2 linked regions of the Pseudobacteriovorax antillogorgiicola genome follow. The protein of the gene in region 2 interacts with the protein of the main gene of each other region in a pairwise test. Links are inferred from orthologs where the notes say so. Each region holds a gene or a part of one and is shown on either strand. Other genes may lie near its edges. The genes, in order: yhbY and rho.

Region 1 (6,741 bases), on a different replicon or contig from region 2:
GTACTACGAATATGGTTGGGTGGACTGGCTATTGAGCCTCCTCTTAATACATACTGATTGCACATGAACTTTCCGTTATATTCGCCCAATGCACCTGCTTCCGCTTTGAAGCCGGGGTAAGGGCTATAAGCGCTAGCAGTCCATTGCCAAAGCTGGCCCATGATATCGAACGAGTCATCGCTCTGGGCCGAAGGATATAGGTGATCAATATCGAAGATACGGTCTCTATGATCGTAGAGCTGTGCTGCGACTTCCCACTCTTGCTCTGTAGGTAATCGAACGTTAGCCCAACGTGCGTAAGCATCTGCTTCGTAGTAGCTAACGTGGCTGACAGGTGCGTTGAGGTCTAAAGGCTGCAGTCCATGGAGGGTAAACTCATACCATTTGTCATCCTGACGAACCCAATAAAGCGGTGATGACTCGGGTTGGTCCTTAAATGAATTCCAAGCCTCAGAAAGCCAAAGCTCAGGCCGAACGTAGCCCCCAGCTTCGATAAAGTTAAGGTATTCGCCATTGGTCACGAGGCGATTGGCGATCTCCATGGGCTCGATAAAAACCCGATGACGCTTGCCTTCATTATCGTAGCAAAACGAGCCATCGGCCGAAGCACCGATTTCATAGATCCCAGCAGCGATTGGCAGCCACTGGTAAGGTTTTGTCTCTGGTGAAGTGTGGGGAGCGTGCTGGTGGTAAGCAGGGTATAAAGGATTTTTAAAGAGATTATGCTTAATGTCCATGAACAGCAGCTCCTGATGTTGCTTCTCATGGTGGATACCGATTTCAATTAGCTTTAGAAAGTTCTCGTCGTCTTGTCCAGAATCGAACAAGCCATGAATCTGTTGGTCGACATGGCTCCTATATTCACGAACCTCGTCCAAGGCAGGGCGCGATAGGTCCCCACGATGAGCACGGGGATGAAAATCACCGACAGTCTCGTAATATGAGTTAAAAATATATTCAAATTGCTCGTGAAATGGCTTGAAGTCCGTTAAGAAATTCTTCAAGACAAACGTCTCGAAGAACCAAGTTGTATGTGCCAGATGCCATTTAGGTGGGCTTACATCCGGCATAGACTGGACAATGTGATCTTCGTTTGAGATCTTTGCACAGATGTTGAGGCTGAGATTTCTTGTTGATGCGTAGAGATCGGTGATCCCTCGTCTATGATCGATATTCATGTAAGACCTGATTTTGTAATTGGCGGGAATTGTAAGTTTAAGCCCGGCTCACGTCCGTATCTACTCTCAAATTTAGATTGATAGCTAAAAAAAGAGTATAGAAAATTAAAGGAATCGTCAAAGGGGAAACTTATGCACCCTCCTATTAGCAGCAACAATAGGGTCACGGTCATTTTTTTGGTATAACGATATTCTATAACTTTTCTTGGGAGTGGTATGGGGCGTTATATTTTCTTCGATATTGACGGTACGTTGATTCTTACGAATGGTGCAGGAAAACGAGCTTTGGCCTCCGCGTTTCGAGGTCTTTTTAACATTGCAGATGCCGATGTTGACATCGACTACGGAGGGCGCACGGATCTTTCCATTTGCAAGGAGCTTTTTCAGCTGAATCATGTGGACTTTGCCGATGATGCATTTCTCCAGTTTATAACTCGCTATAACCAAGAGCTGAAGCAGGAATTAATCGTTTCAAAGGGCAAGCTGCTGCCGGGTGTCGCGAAACTCCTGGAGGCTTTGCAGGACGATGATCGCTATCATCTAGGCTTGATCACAGGCAATATCGAAGCGGGAGCCTATACGAAATTGGAGTCCCACGGAATTCACGACTACTTTCATTTCGGCGGGTTCGGCGATCGTCAGGAAAGTCGCGACGATATTGCGAGAGAGGGGAAGCGAGACGCGGAGAAGTTTGCCAAGGGTAGCCTGGCAGCGGATCAGTTGATGATTATTGGCGACACACCTCATGATGTCACGTGCAGTCGGGCCATAGGTGCAGCTTGCATGGCTGTTTGTACAGGTTATGCAGCTCGGGACGCGATTGAGGCTCAGTCACCAGAATACTTGCTGGAAGACCTAGAAAACACCGATCAGGTTGTGGGCATCCTTGATCAGCATTTTAAATTCTAATCGGCTTGAGGTTTTTGTTTGAAGTCTTCGTCCCCTAGTGGATGAAGGAAGTGATCCCCGACAAGCCAAATAGCTCGTGAAAAAGGATATAGAATCAGACCAGTGGCGATACCAGCAAGGGCAACAACGGCGGCCTTGATTAAAACAGCCATGTCTTCTTGGTATTGAAAGAGATAATAAGTGAGTGCAAAGCAAACCAAGCTGGTGATGGGGTAATTGATCATCCATGGCGATCCTAGGAAGTAGCCAGGTTCTCGCTCAAAACGGTAGCCGCATTTGGAACAGCCATCTCGAAACTCGAACCAAGATTTCGGCTTTCTGAGAGGGGTTTCGAGGCAATAAGGGCAGCGTAGCAGCGCTATGGCCCGCAGTTTCGGTTTTCCAAGATCCATGGTCAGCTCCTCTTCCTCAATCAGCCCAAGTGGGATCGAAAATCTTCTCACGATCAGTGTTCAGCAGCGAGACTTTTTTTGCCCTTAGGGCAAGCCTCTCGCTTAGAGCTAAGGAAGATTGATCTTCGGTTCTTTGCCCTGCCGATACAAAGTGACAGAGTGGCCGAGTACTTGTACTAGGGTAGCGTTTACCTTCTGAGCGATATCATCGACCAGTGGCTTGAGTTCCTCTTGGCCTTCGCAGCGGATACGAATCTTGATCAATTCATGGGCTTCAAGGGTGGTCTCGATTTCTTTGAGAACACCGTCATTGATTCCGTTATTACCTACCATGACCACGGGGTTCAGGTTATGTGCCAAACCTTTGAGGTATTTTTTTTGTTTATTATTGAGTTCCAAACCGACACTTTCTTTTGAAGAAATAAAGGGATCCCTTGCTTAGCCCGTTAGGCTAAGAATTTCAAGTATAAATTGACATATTGAGGTCAGATGGGCAATCTTTAGAATATCCAGTAAATATCAAAGTCTCCGATGGGCAGGAAGCCTGCATCATCGACGCTCTCACCGTCTAAGTCGGCTCCCGAAAGGACCTGGTATAGAATGCCGAGGCCCAGACGGAAGTTGAAGGCTCCGTGGCGCCATTCTTGAGCGGCGGTGACCCTGAAGTCCTGTGATTTGAGGCTCTCTAATTGTAAGTTACTGATCCGGCTGGAAAGTAAAATGCGCTTACTTTCATCTCGGTGAAACTCGCCGGATATCTGGAAAAAATCTCGGCTAAGACCCATAAGCGACTGGGCTTGGAGAGTGCGGTGAGCCAGGCCAAGGTTGGCCTCAGTATTCGTCTCGTCTGACACATCCTGGGTGCGGGTCTCGTAGTCCCCTTGGGGGTACTTGCTCTCCCAAAAATACTTTCGCCCTTCTTCGCTTAACGAGGCATTGACATCTCCGAGACCTATACTCCAGTGACTATGAAGGGTTAATCTGGGGGACATGCGTTGCGACCAGGAAATTTGCGGTCGAACTATCTGGGCGTCAAGTTCATCGAAGTGATCTTTGACAAAGCCCCAGAGAGCGGTGTCTCGGTTTAGATAAGATACGCTAGCACCGATGGAAACCGAGTGCAGGCCACGGGACCAAACTTGATATTTCATTTTCAAGTTGGGAGCACCAGCGGCCAAGGCGAGAGTGTCGAGGCCCACATCTATAGTCTCACTCACCCCATACTCTGCTGCAAACCCTAGTTTGATAGCACCAGACGGCAGCGTATAGGCGGTGAAGTCCTGAACATAGCCGGGGTTCTCAGTGGTTGAAGGAGCACTTGCAAAAGCCTTCCCAGGGCCTATGATAGAGGCCGCTAAGAGGACGACTAGCGGGAGTCTGTTTGACATTTGTTTCGAACCTCTGCTATGGGATTCCACTTCGTTTAGGCCAATTTGATGGGCCGAACGATGACGTTACCAAAACTCGTATTAAAGGAGCAAGCACCTTGGCTAAAAAAGATCGTGTTCCTGCCAAAACCCTCAAAGGCTTTCGGGATTTCAGTCCATCACTGGCCCTGCGTCGTAAAGCCATTACAGATCATATCTGGCATCACGCGATTCAGTCGGGCTTTGAGCCGATCGAAACCCCCGTTTTAGAGTATGCTGAAACGCTTCTCGGCTCTGGAGGAGAAGAAGCAGATAAAGAGGTTTATCTCTTCGAAGATCATGGTGGTCGTCGGGTAGGCTTGCGCTTCGATCTTACAGTTCCTTTTTCGAGATTTGTGGCTGAAAATCAAGGGACTCTGACAATGCCCTTTAAAAGGGTGCAGATTGGCAACTCCTATCGGGGCGAGAAACCGCAGAAGGGGCGTTATCGAGAGTTTTGCCAAGCTGATGTCGATATTGTGGGAGTCGACTCCCTAGCTGCAGATGTGGAGATTATTACAAATATTGCTGTGAATTTAGACCAGTTCGTGCCGTCTTCATTTACGATGTTGATAGGGCATCGGGTCTTGCTTTCGGCGCTGATCAAAGCGTCACTGCCAAATGTAGATGGTGATGGAGAGATCAAGGTTTTGATCGCCTTGGATAAACTAGCTAAGGTCGGTGATGAAAAAGTTTTGGAGCTCATTCTTGAAGTTCAGGGTACAACCGAGGAGGGAGCACAAAGTCTTTTGAAGGTCGTGACCGCTAAAGACGTGCAAGGAGACTCTGACTTAAACTTGGTTCGTAGTACCCTTGCAAGCCAAGAGGAGGCTTTGGGGGAAATCGATCGACTTGATCAAACGCTCTCGATATTACGCGACCTGAAGATAAGTAAGGGCAAGATTCGCTTGGATCTGAGTATCGCCCGTGGGCTTGGCTATTATACCGGAATCGTGTTTGAGACTTTTCTCGACGACCTGCCAAACTTTGGGTCGATCTCATCCGGTGGTCGTTACAACGGACTCGTGTCACGCTTCAGCAAGCAGGAAATTCCAGGGATTGGTGGCTCGATCGGCGTAGACCGATTGCTAGCAGCTCTAGATGAGCTAGAGAAGGCTAGCGAACCTGAGCGTGGTGGTATCTTTGTGGCTGTCGCAACAGAAGATGCTCGGGCCTATGGCTTTCGCATTGTGCAAGAGTTAAGAGGCGCGGGCTTAAAAGCTGACATTGCTCTAAAGCCAGGCAAACTTGCCCAGCAATTTAAGTATGCAGATAAGAAGCACTTTGCCAAGGTTGTGACAGTCGGCGACGAAGAGCTGGCTCAGGAAACCTATAGCATTAAAGATTTGGATTCAGGAGTCGAGGAAAAGCAATTGCCCCTGGTGGATATGGTGGCGAGTATGAAGCCTCACTAGAGGCTTCAGGCAAAAATTGCTTCTTAGTTGGTCTGGACGCTTTGCTCTTCGTTTCGGACCGCGACCTCATCCTCGTCTTTTTGAGGCAGCTCGAATGCCTCTGAAAACCTGTATTTTTGACCCTCTACAAATAAGTCGGATTCTAAGTCCTTGTCGCTTGCCAAGGCAAAGTCGTCAGTGGATGAAAGTTTTTCGGACTTAGCACTCTTGTCCTTGGAACCGGTATGGCTACATGAAACAGTTAGAAGTGCACATAGGGCTAATCGAAGCATAATTATCTCCTCTAGTGGACTCTCACTTGAGTCATGATAGATCTCGGTGCTTGCGAGGGGGGAGAGTTAAGGGCAGCAGCCGATGGCGTGATTGTCCGGTGATACTGGCATCTTATGGCGGGGTAAGGGTTCATTTTAACGTAACAACCGCCGGCTGATCTCTTACGGATAAGTTTATTTCCTCTTAAAAGATAAATAAATATAATAGCTTATGGGAAAGTTCTCAGTTAGTGGGCTCGACTATTTGTGATCCTGCATAGAAAAGGTATCAAGTCCATGATATTTTTTCCTTTTAAACCTTTGAGGAAGCTGAAGGTCATCCATATATGCTAAAAAACATTCGATTCCCATTTCTTTCCACTCGTATTGGTAAACTCATGTTCTTGGCTCTGACTCTAGTCTTTTTAGGCTCTGTGGGTCTCGACCAAGTTTCTAAACGGCACGCTCACGGCACGCTTCTGACTTGGGAGCACGAGACCAATAAAAGGCAGTTTCGAACCGATTCTTACCATGTCTTTACCCTTGGTGAAGTTCGGACGGAAGATAACCAGCGCGGGGAGTATTTTCGATTTAAGTTTCAGTACCAGAGGAACACAGGGGCTGCCTTCAGCATGCTTGCAGATCTTGATGATACCTATCGCGTGCCGTTTTTCTATGCCGTAACGCTGATTGCGATCTTCTTTGTATCTTATTACCTTAAAACCCTGCCACTAAATTACCATGTGACGCGGCTCGGACTTGTCCTAATACTTTCTGGCGCGATTGGCAACTTTTTGGATCGTGTGGTATTTGGATACGTCATCGATTTTTTAGATGTTGATTGGAACCTGTTTGGTTGGCATCACGATTTTGCGGTGTTCAACATTGCTGACGTAGCGATCAACCTCGGGATCATCTGTTTCATCATTGAGTCGCTACTTCGAAAGAAGCCAGTCGAAGTGACACTCCAGGGCGAGTTGATTGCGTCAAAGTAGGTTGGTAAAAGAGACTAGAGAGCCGGTCAAAATTTTGTGAAAATTGGCTCTCAAATTCCGTAAAGTCTCTCAAAACCCGCATGATTACTGCTCTACACCTCACTAAATCGTAGGATCTGATTTTGCAAAAATGACGCGCAAGTCTGATTTATCGATTGACTAAATTATAAATATATTCAATAAACTTTTAAAAAT
Region 2 (6,941 bases):
ATAATCCGAGAGCGTGTGATCCCCAATAGCAAGCCACTATTTGCTGGTGGTGTCGCGATTTCAATTAAATCGCCTTCACGGCCTATCAGGAAAATATTGGATGTAGTTGCTTCTGTAAGTTCCTGATCACCGTTGGTCCACAACACGTCGTCAAAACCTTCTTGCTTGGCTTGTTCCAGGGCTGTGATGGAGCGGATGTAGTTGCCCGTTTTAGCCGTGGCTCCCCGCTCCACGAAATTGGCCTGACGTCTTTTGAGCTTGATGCCTTTGCTTAAAATCTCTTCTGATTCTTGACGGGCTGGTAAGCAAAAAATCACCTTATTGGGGGATGGCTCTTCTGGCTGGTACAGGGCAATGCCTTCACCTCGGGTGATCACGAGCCGGATGTATTTTTTCGGATGGTTGGTGGTTTCGATAAGAGATTGAATTTCAAAGCTTAGTTCTTCATCGCTCCAAGGAATAGGAATCCGGTGCATCTCCGCAGACCGACGTAGCCTGTCTAAATGGGGTTTGAGATCGAGCACCGTGTTTCCGAACGCCACGAACACTTCAAATATATTGTCACCAAATAGAAAACCTCTGTCTAAAACAGGGATTTGTGCGTCTTCGGGGCTGCTGATTTGGCCATTGACCGAGATGAACCCTTCCATAGAAATTTCCTTGCTGAGTTCGGGATTAAATGATATCAAGTCAGGTCTTGTGTAATTATGGCTTAGTTGCCCACTGAACCATTCCATTGGAGTTAATTATGGATGCCACAGCCTCACAGAATCGTAAAGTCCATTTAATATCGTTAGGGTGTGCTCGCAACCGAGTGGACTCCGAGGTGATGTTGGGCACATTGATGGAGCAAGATTGGACGGTAACCCAGGATGCTGATGATGCAGACGCTGTGATTATCAATACTTGCGGTTTTATTGGGCCAGCAAAAGAGGAAAGCGTTAACACCATCCTCGAAGCGTCTCAGCTTAAAGAGAAGAACCCCAATATGAAAGTTGTGGTCGCGGGATGCCTTACCCAGCGCTACAAAACTAAGCTAGTCGATGGCTTACCAGAGGTCGACCTCTTCGTTGGAACGGATGAATTTCCAAAAATTGGCGACTTTTTAAGTCAGGATTTGCCCCAGGGAACGATCAATGCAAAACGAACTCACTACCTATACGATGGTAGCTTGCCTAAGCAGAATACCCTGTCCCGGTGGTCGGCTTACGTGAAAGTCGCTGAAGGATGCCAACATAACTGTGCTTTTTGTATTATTCCAGCCATCCGCGGTGAACTCCGATCGCGCCCTATCCCAAATGTTATGAAAGAAGTGGAGAAGCTGGCAGCGGAAGGGGTTCAAGAAATCAATCTGATTGCACAGGACTTGGCTGCTTATGGTCGGGACTGGGGCAGCTCAGACCTTCTCGATCTATTGAAGCAAATGGTTGAAGTGGAAGGCATCCGTTGGATTCGCTTGCTTTACGTTTACCCTGAGAACATTTCGGACGAGTTTGTTGAGTTCCTCGCTAACAATGACAAGATTGTAAAGTACTTAGATATTCCTGTTCAGCATGCAAGCAATGGCATGTTGCGGTCGATGAACCGCGAGGTAACCAAAGAAGAAATTGCCTCAACGGTGGCAAAGTTACGACGGGCGATTCCAGAAATCGCGATTCGAACGTCTGTGATGGTTGGGTTTCCTGGTGAAACAGACGAGGACTTTCAAGAATTAAAAGCTTTTGTTAAGGAGCAACGATTCGACCACCTGGGTTGCTTCTCTTACTCTCAGGAAGAAGGTACGGTTGCTGGCCGTATGAAGAATCAGATTGACGAAGACCTAAAGGCACAACGTCAGGCTGAAATTATGGAAGTACAAAAAGATATTTCGGCAGAGAACCTTGAAAAGTATGTGGGAACCTACCAGGACGTCCTAGTGGTAGGGACGTCAGAAGAAACGGATCTTCTTATGGAAGGTCGACTTAGCACTCAAGCTCCTGAGGTCGATGGAATTGTGTATATCAACGATGGTGATGTCAAAGTCGGCGAGATTCAACGGGTATATATCACAGAGTCTCATGATTACGATCTTGTGGGCAAAGTAGTGCCCCTTTCCTAAAAATGGAGTCTTAAATACATGCAAAAGTCATCACGAGAGCCAGTATTTCTCTATACTGATGAACAAGTCCGAGAAAAGAGCCCGATCGCTCGTTCATTTCTAGAGCAGAGAGAGGTTCAAAATAAAGCGGTTGATGAGGCTAACAATAAGCTTTTGAAACGTATCTATAACGTAGATCATAACGCCTACCTTGAAGGTGGAGCCTTAGCCGCAAGAACTAAGGAGTTGATGGGGCTGGTAGCATCAGCTGCCTTACGTTGCGACGATTGCATCAACTACCACATCATCCAAAGCTATCGCTTGGGAGCCAGCCGAGCGGAGCAAGAGGAATCAATCAACATTGCGACAGTGGTCGGGGGTACGATAGTCGTGCCACACCTTCGGCGAGCCTACATGTTATTGGGTGAGCTTTACGCCTAAAATTGAGCAATTTGCCAGGAGCTTTGAATTCCCTGAATTCGTTCGCCTTTTCGGTCAAACAAGGGAGTCACAGTAAGTTTGGGGGAATGACTTTCTGGAGTCGACTCGGCAACTGACGGCATAAAAATCACGTAACTCCCGAGCAGGCTTCCTGCGAAGAAGCCGATGGAAGCACCAATGGCGACAGAGCGTAGGTGTTTTTCCGGATTTTCTTGGAAGGGAAGGGTTGCTGCTCCTAAGGCTGCTCCAAAAGCGGTGCCATAGCCAGCGGTAGCAAAAAAGTCCTGGAAGCGCTCCTGGGAGTTGGTCACCTGAGCGGATGCAGCCCCAGAAATCAATATTTCCACTAAACTCAAAGCCAACATGATTTTTTTCATTGTGTGCCTATCAAAAATAATGAAAAATCAAATGTAATCATGTACCCTAAATCACAGAAGTTACGACTGTCATTTTGATATTATCGCCGATTTAGAGGCTCATGACAATGCATCTTGGCGGCGTTTGTCTACAAAGTGGCTCCCATGAAGAAAAGAATAGAATTGACAAACATTAATGAATGGAATATTCGTGTTTGGAGGAAGAGGCTTTTGAGCGTAACATTAAATCAGCCTGCCATTTTCCACCAAGGATCTTCGCAAAGAGTCAACTAATCACTTTATTTACGAACTAGGATTTCTCGATTTTGAGACTTCCATCCAGTATTGATATTTCTACCTACCTTTATGAAGAGAGCTAACCTATGACTGAAAAGGACAAGTCAACAGACAAGCCTAAAACGTCAAGAAAGACTAGTGCAAAAGCTAAGGAAGCTGGTGCCGAAAGCAATCAAGAAATTAATCTTAAGGAACTGAAAGAGAGAAAGATCTCTGACTTGAACAAACTCGCCCGAGAACTCGGTGTTGAAGGTTCAAGCAGCATGCGTAAGCAGGACCTCATCTTTGCTCTGCTTCAAGCACAATCCGAGCAGGGTGGTGTGATTTACGGTGAGGGGGTTCTTGAAACTCTTCCCGATGGTTTCGGTTTCTTGCGCGCGCCGGACTACAATTACCTACCGGGGCCCGATGATATATACGTATCACCATCACAGATTCGAAGGTTCAACCTTCGTACGGGTGACACCGTTTCTGGGCAAATCAGACCTCCAAAGGACACAGAGCGCTACTTCGCTTTGTTGAAAGTAGAGAAGGTCAACAGTGCGCCACCCGATCCGGGTTTCGATAAGATTCTATTCGACAACCTTACGCCTCTTTACCCCATGGAAAAGTTCAAGATGGAAGTGGCGTCCAGCAACTACTCGACACGGATCATCGACATCATGTGTCCGATCGGTAAGGGGCAGCGGGCTTTGGTTGTGGCGCCTCCACGAACGGGTAAAACTGTATTATTGCAGAATATTGCTCACTCCATTGAGAAAAATCATCCTGAAGCCATTTTGATCGTGCTTCTGATCGACGAACGTCCGGAAGAGGTTACGGACATGGAGCGCTCTGTTAAGGGTGAAGTGATCAGCTCGACTTTCGACGAGCCAGCTCAGCGCCACGTTCAGGTTGCTGAAATGGTTATCGAAAAGGCTAAGCGACTGGTGGAACACCGCAACGATGTGGTTATCCTTTTGGACTCCATCACTCGTCTCGCACGAGCCTATAACTCAGTCGTTCCGCCTTCTGGAAAGATTCTTTCTGGTGGTGTCGACTCCAACGCGCTTCACAAGCCGAAGAGGTTCTTCGGTGCAGCTCGTAACATCGAGGATGGTGGATCACTCACGATCATCGCGACTGCTCTGATCGACACCGGCTCCCGTATGGACGAAGTGATTTTCGAAGAATTCAAGGGTACCGGTAACATGGAACTGGTTCTTGATCGCAAGTTGTCTGAAAAGCGTGTGTTCCCAGCAATGGATATCAACAAGTCCGGTACGCGAAAAGAAGAGCTTCTCCTTCCGAAAGAAGTTCTCAATCGTATGTGGATTTTGAGAAAGCTGCTGCAACCGCTTAATACTGTCGACGCCATGGAGTTCTTGTTGAACAAGATGGAAAAGACAGACAGCAATGCTGACTTCTTGAACTCAATGAATGGCTAACTCTGTAGAGTAGTCTGGGTTTTGCAGCATGCTTGGGGGCTTGACTCATGGTCGGAGATTCGAAAATTTTTGGGCTGCTGATTTTAGGTATGTCATGAAAGTATTCGACCGAAACCTAAGAACCCGTCTGAAATGCCTAAGGCCAGGTTATGGCGAACGACTTTTCAGGCAGGTTCCCAAAAAGCGCCCATTTAATTGAAATACAACAGTACCCATAGTTCGGAATCGAGCTATGGGTTGTTTTTTAAGAGAAAAGTCTATGTTTGATAAACTAGAAACCATTGAACTCCGTTTCAATGAAATTGAAAGCCAGATGTCGCGAGGCGATATCGATGGCAAGGAGCTAACGCGGCTTTCTAAAGAACGGGCCACCATCGTCGATATTGTCGAGGCCTACCGCGTTTATAAGCAGCAAAAAGAAGAGCGTGATGCTGCGAAAGAGATGTTAAAAGAAGATGATCCGGATATGCGGGCAATGGCTAAGGAAGAGTTATCAAGCCTTGAAGCGGCCATCGAAGAATCTGAAAGTAACCTTCAGATTCTAACCTTGCCTCGCGACCCCAATGATGAAAAGAACGTCATCCTCGAAGTTCGTGCTGGTACTGGTGGGGAGGAAGCCTCGCTCTTTGCTGCCGATTTGCTGCGGATGTACACCCGCCATGCAGAAAAAAGTGGTTGGAAGGTCGAGATGATGTCCTCCACAGAGTCGGCATCCGGGGGATATAAGGAAGCTGTCGTGCTCATAAAAGGTGAGCGTGTTTTCAGTCGTCTGAAATTTGAAAGTGGTGTTCATCGCGTGCAACGTGTACCACAAACAGAAACCCAAGGTCGTGTTCATACCAGTGCCTGCACCGTTGCGATTCTGCCTGAGGCGGATGATGTCGATGAGGTTCCCATTGATCAAAAAGATCTGGATATCGGCACATTCCGGTCATCGGGAGCTGGTGGCCAGCACGTAAATACCACAGACTCAGCTGTTCGAATCGTTCACAAACCGTCGGGCATTGTTGTTGAGTGTCAGGATGAACGATCGCAGATCAAGAACCGGGATAAGGCTATGAAAGTCCTAAAAGCCCGCCTTTTGGAAAAGATGCAACGTGAGCAGGCTGATGCTATCAGTGCTGATCGCAAGAGTCAGGTGGGAAGTGGCGACCGTAGTGAGAGGATTCGTACTTATAACTTTCCTCAGGGGCGACTTACGGATCACCGCATCAACCTAACTCTCTATAAGCTAGACGGCGTTATGGAGGGGGATATTGGTGAAGTCTTAGATTCTCTCGGCGCTCATCACCAAACAGAGTTATTGAAGCAGTCTTTAGAAGGAAATGTGTGATGGTTGAGGTGTGGACCATCCGCGATATTCTGCTGTGGTCGTCGAATTTCTTAAAAAGTAAGGACATCGACACAGCAAGGCTAGACGCTGAACTTTTGATGAGTCAAGCTCTCGGTTGCCAGCGGATTGACCTATACTGTCACTACGATAAGCCGGTCGACCAGGAAGAAAAAGCTACGATTCGTAGCTATTTACAACGGCGGGCCGCTGGGGAGCCAGTCGCTTATATTCTCGGGCAGCGTGAATTCTATGGCAGAGAGTTCTCCGTTTCCTCCGATGTGCTTATCCCTAGACCCGAAACTGAACACCTCATCGAGGCGGTGCTTGAGCTTCATAAAACTTACGACTTCAAGTCGATTCTTGATGTTGGTACAGGTTCTGGAGCTATTGCCGTAACCCTTGGCAAAGAGGTTCCAGGGGCTCATGTTGAAGCCTGGGATGTGTCTGAGAAAGCCTTAGCGCTAGCGCAGACAAACGCTACTCGATGGGAGCAAGTTGTTGAGTTTAAGGTTCGCGATGCTCTAAAGGAAGATACTTGGCTCGATATCGCGGAACCTTTTGATTTGATTTGCTCGAATCCTCCTTATATTGGCGAACATGAAAAAGGCATCATGGGCGCTTCGGTTCTAAACTTCGAACCTCATGTCGCGCTCTTTGCTGAAGATGGAGGCTTTGCCTTCTACAAGGCGCTGGCAAGGCTTGCCCAACGGGCTCTCACCCCTGATGGTCATCTTGTCCTAGAAATAGGCGCGACGCAGGGGGAAAAAGTCGTTAGTATTCTAGAAGACCATGGCTGGAGAAGTGTGACCGTGATTCGCGATCTAGCCAATTTACCTCGCATCGTGAAGGCCCTGGCTCCCAAAGTATAGGTGGTGCATGTCCAAAGCTTCTGTTTACGATTGGCACTTGTTCAAGCGTTTCATGAGATTCATCGCTTTCTTCTCACTTGGCCTGGGGCTGTCTGCCCTAGTCTATCGCAGCCTCATCGTCTCGGTCGCGATCAGCCTTAT

Evidence for each region.
Region 1: the proteins of rho (region 2) and yhbY interact in binary tests that used the Escherichia coli proteins (3 or more experiments, as listed by UniProt). The link is inferred for Pseudobacteriovorax antillogorgiicola from one-to-one orthologs.

The regions. Positions count from the first base shown.
Region 1 is NZ_FWZT01000007.1:25,177-31,917, forward strand. Bases 1,234-3,999 are described here. They hold yhbY (ribosome assembly RNA-binding protein YhbY), read right to left. Parts: upstream 2,879-3,999; coding sequence 2,588-2,878; downstream 1,234-2,587. Other genes in these bases: B9N89_RS10655 (HAD family hydrolase), read left to right, coding at 1,395-2,087; B9N89_RS10660 (DUF983 domain-containing protein), read right to left, coding at 2,084-2,479; B9N89_RS10670 (hypothetical protein), read right to left, coding at 2,980-3,867; hisS (histidine--tRNA ligase), read left to right, coding at 3,861-3,999. Also shown: ergothioneine biosynthesis protein EgtB, read right to left, coding at 1-1,178; more of hisS, read left to right, coding at 4,000-5,300; B9N89_RS10680 (hypothetical protein), read right to left, coding at 5,324-5,572; lspA (signal peptidase II), read left to right, coding at 5,899-6,546.
Region 2 is NZ_FWZT01000001.1:22,116-29,056, reverse strand. What follows is about bases 2,462-5,427. They hold rho (transcription termination factor Rho), read left to right. Parts: upstream 2,462-3,257; coding sequence 3,258-4,598; downstream 4,599-5,427. Other genes in these bases: prfA (peptide chain release factor 1), read left to right, coding at 4,858-5,427; B9N89_RS00130 (hypothetical protein), read right to left, coding at 2,515-2,883; B9N89_RS00135 (carboxymuconolactone decarboxylase family protein), read left to right, coding at 2,462-2,518. Outside these bases: B9N89_RS00145 (aminotransferase class IV), read right to left, coding at 1-737; 30S ribosomal protein S12 methylthiotransferase RimO, read left to right, coding at 749-2,098; more of B9N89_RS00135, read left to right, coding at 2,117-2,461; more of prfA, read left to right, coding at 5,428-5,931; prmC (peptide chain release factor N(5)-glutamine methyltransferase), read left to right, coding at 5,931-6,800; B9N89_RS00110 (AI-2E family transporter), read left to right, coding at 6,808-6,941. UniProt on the Escherichia coli protein: Facilitates transcription termination by a mechanism that involves Rho binding to the nascent RNA, activation of Rho's RNA-dependent ATPase activity, and release of the mRNA from the DNA template.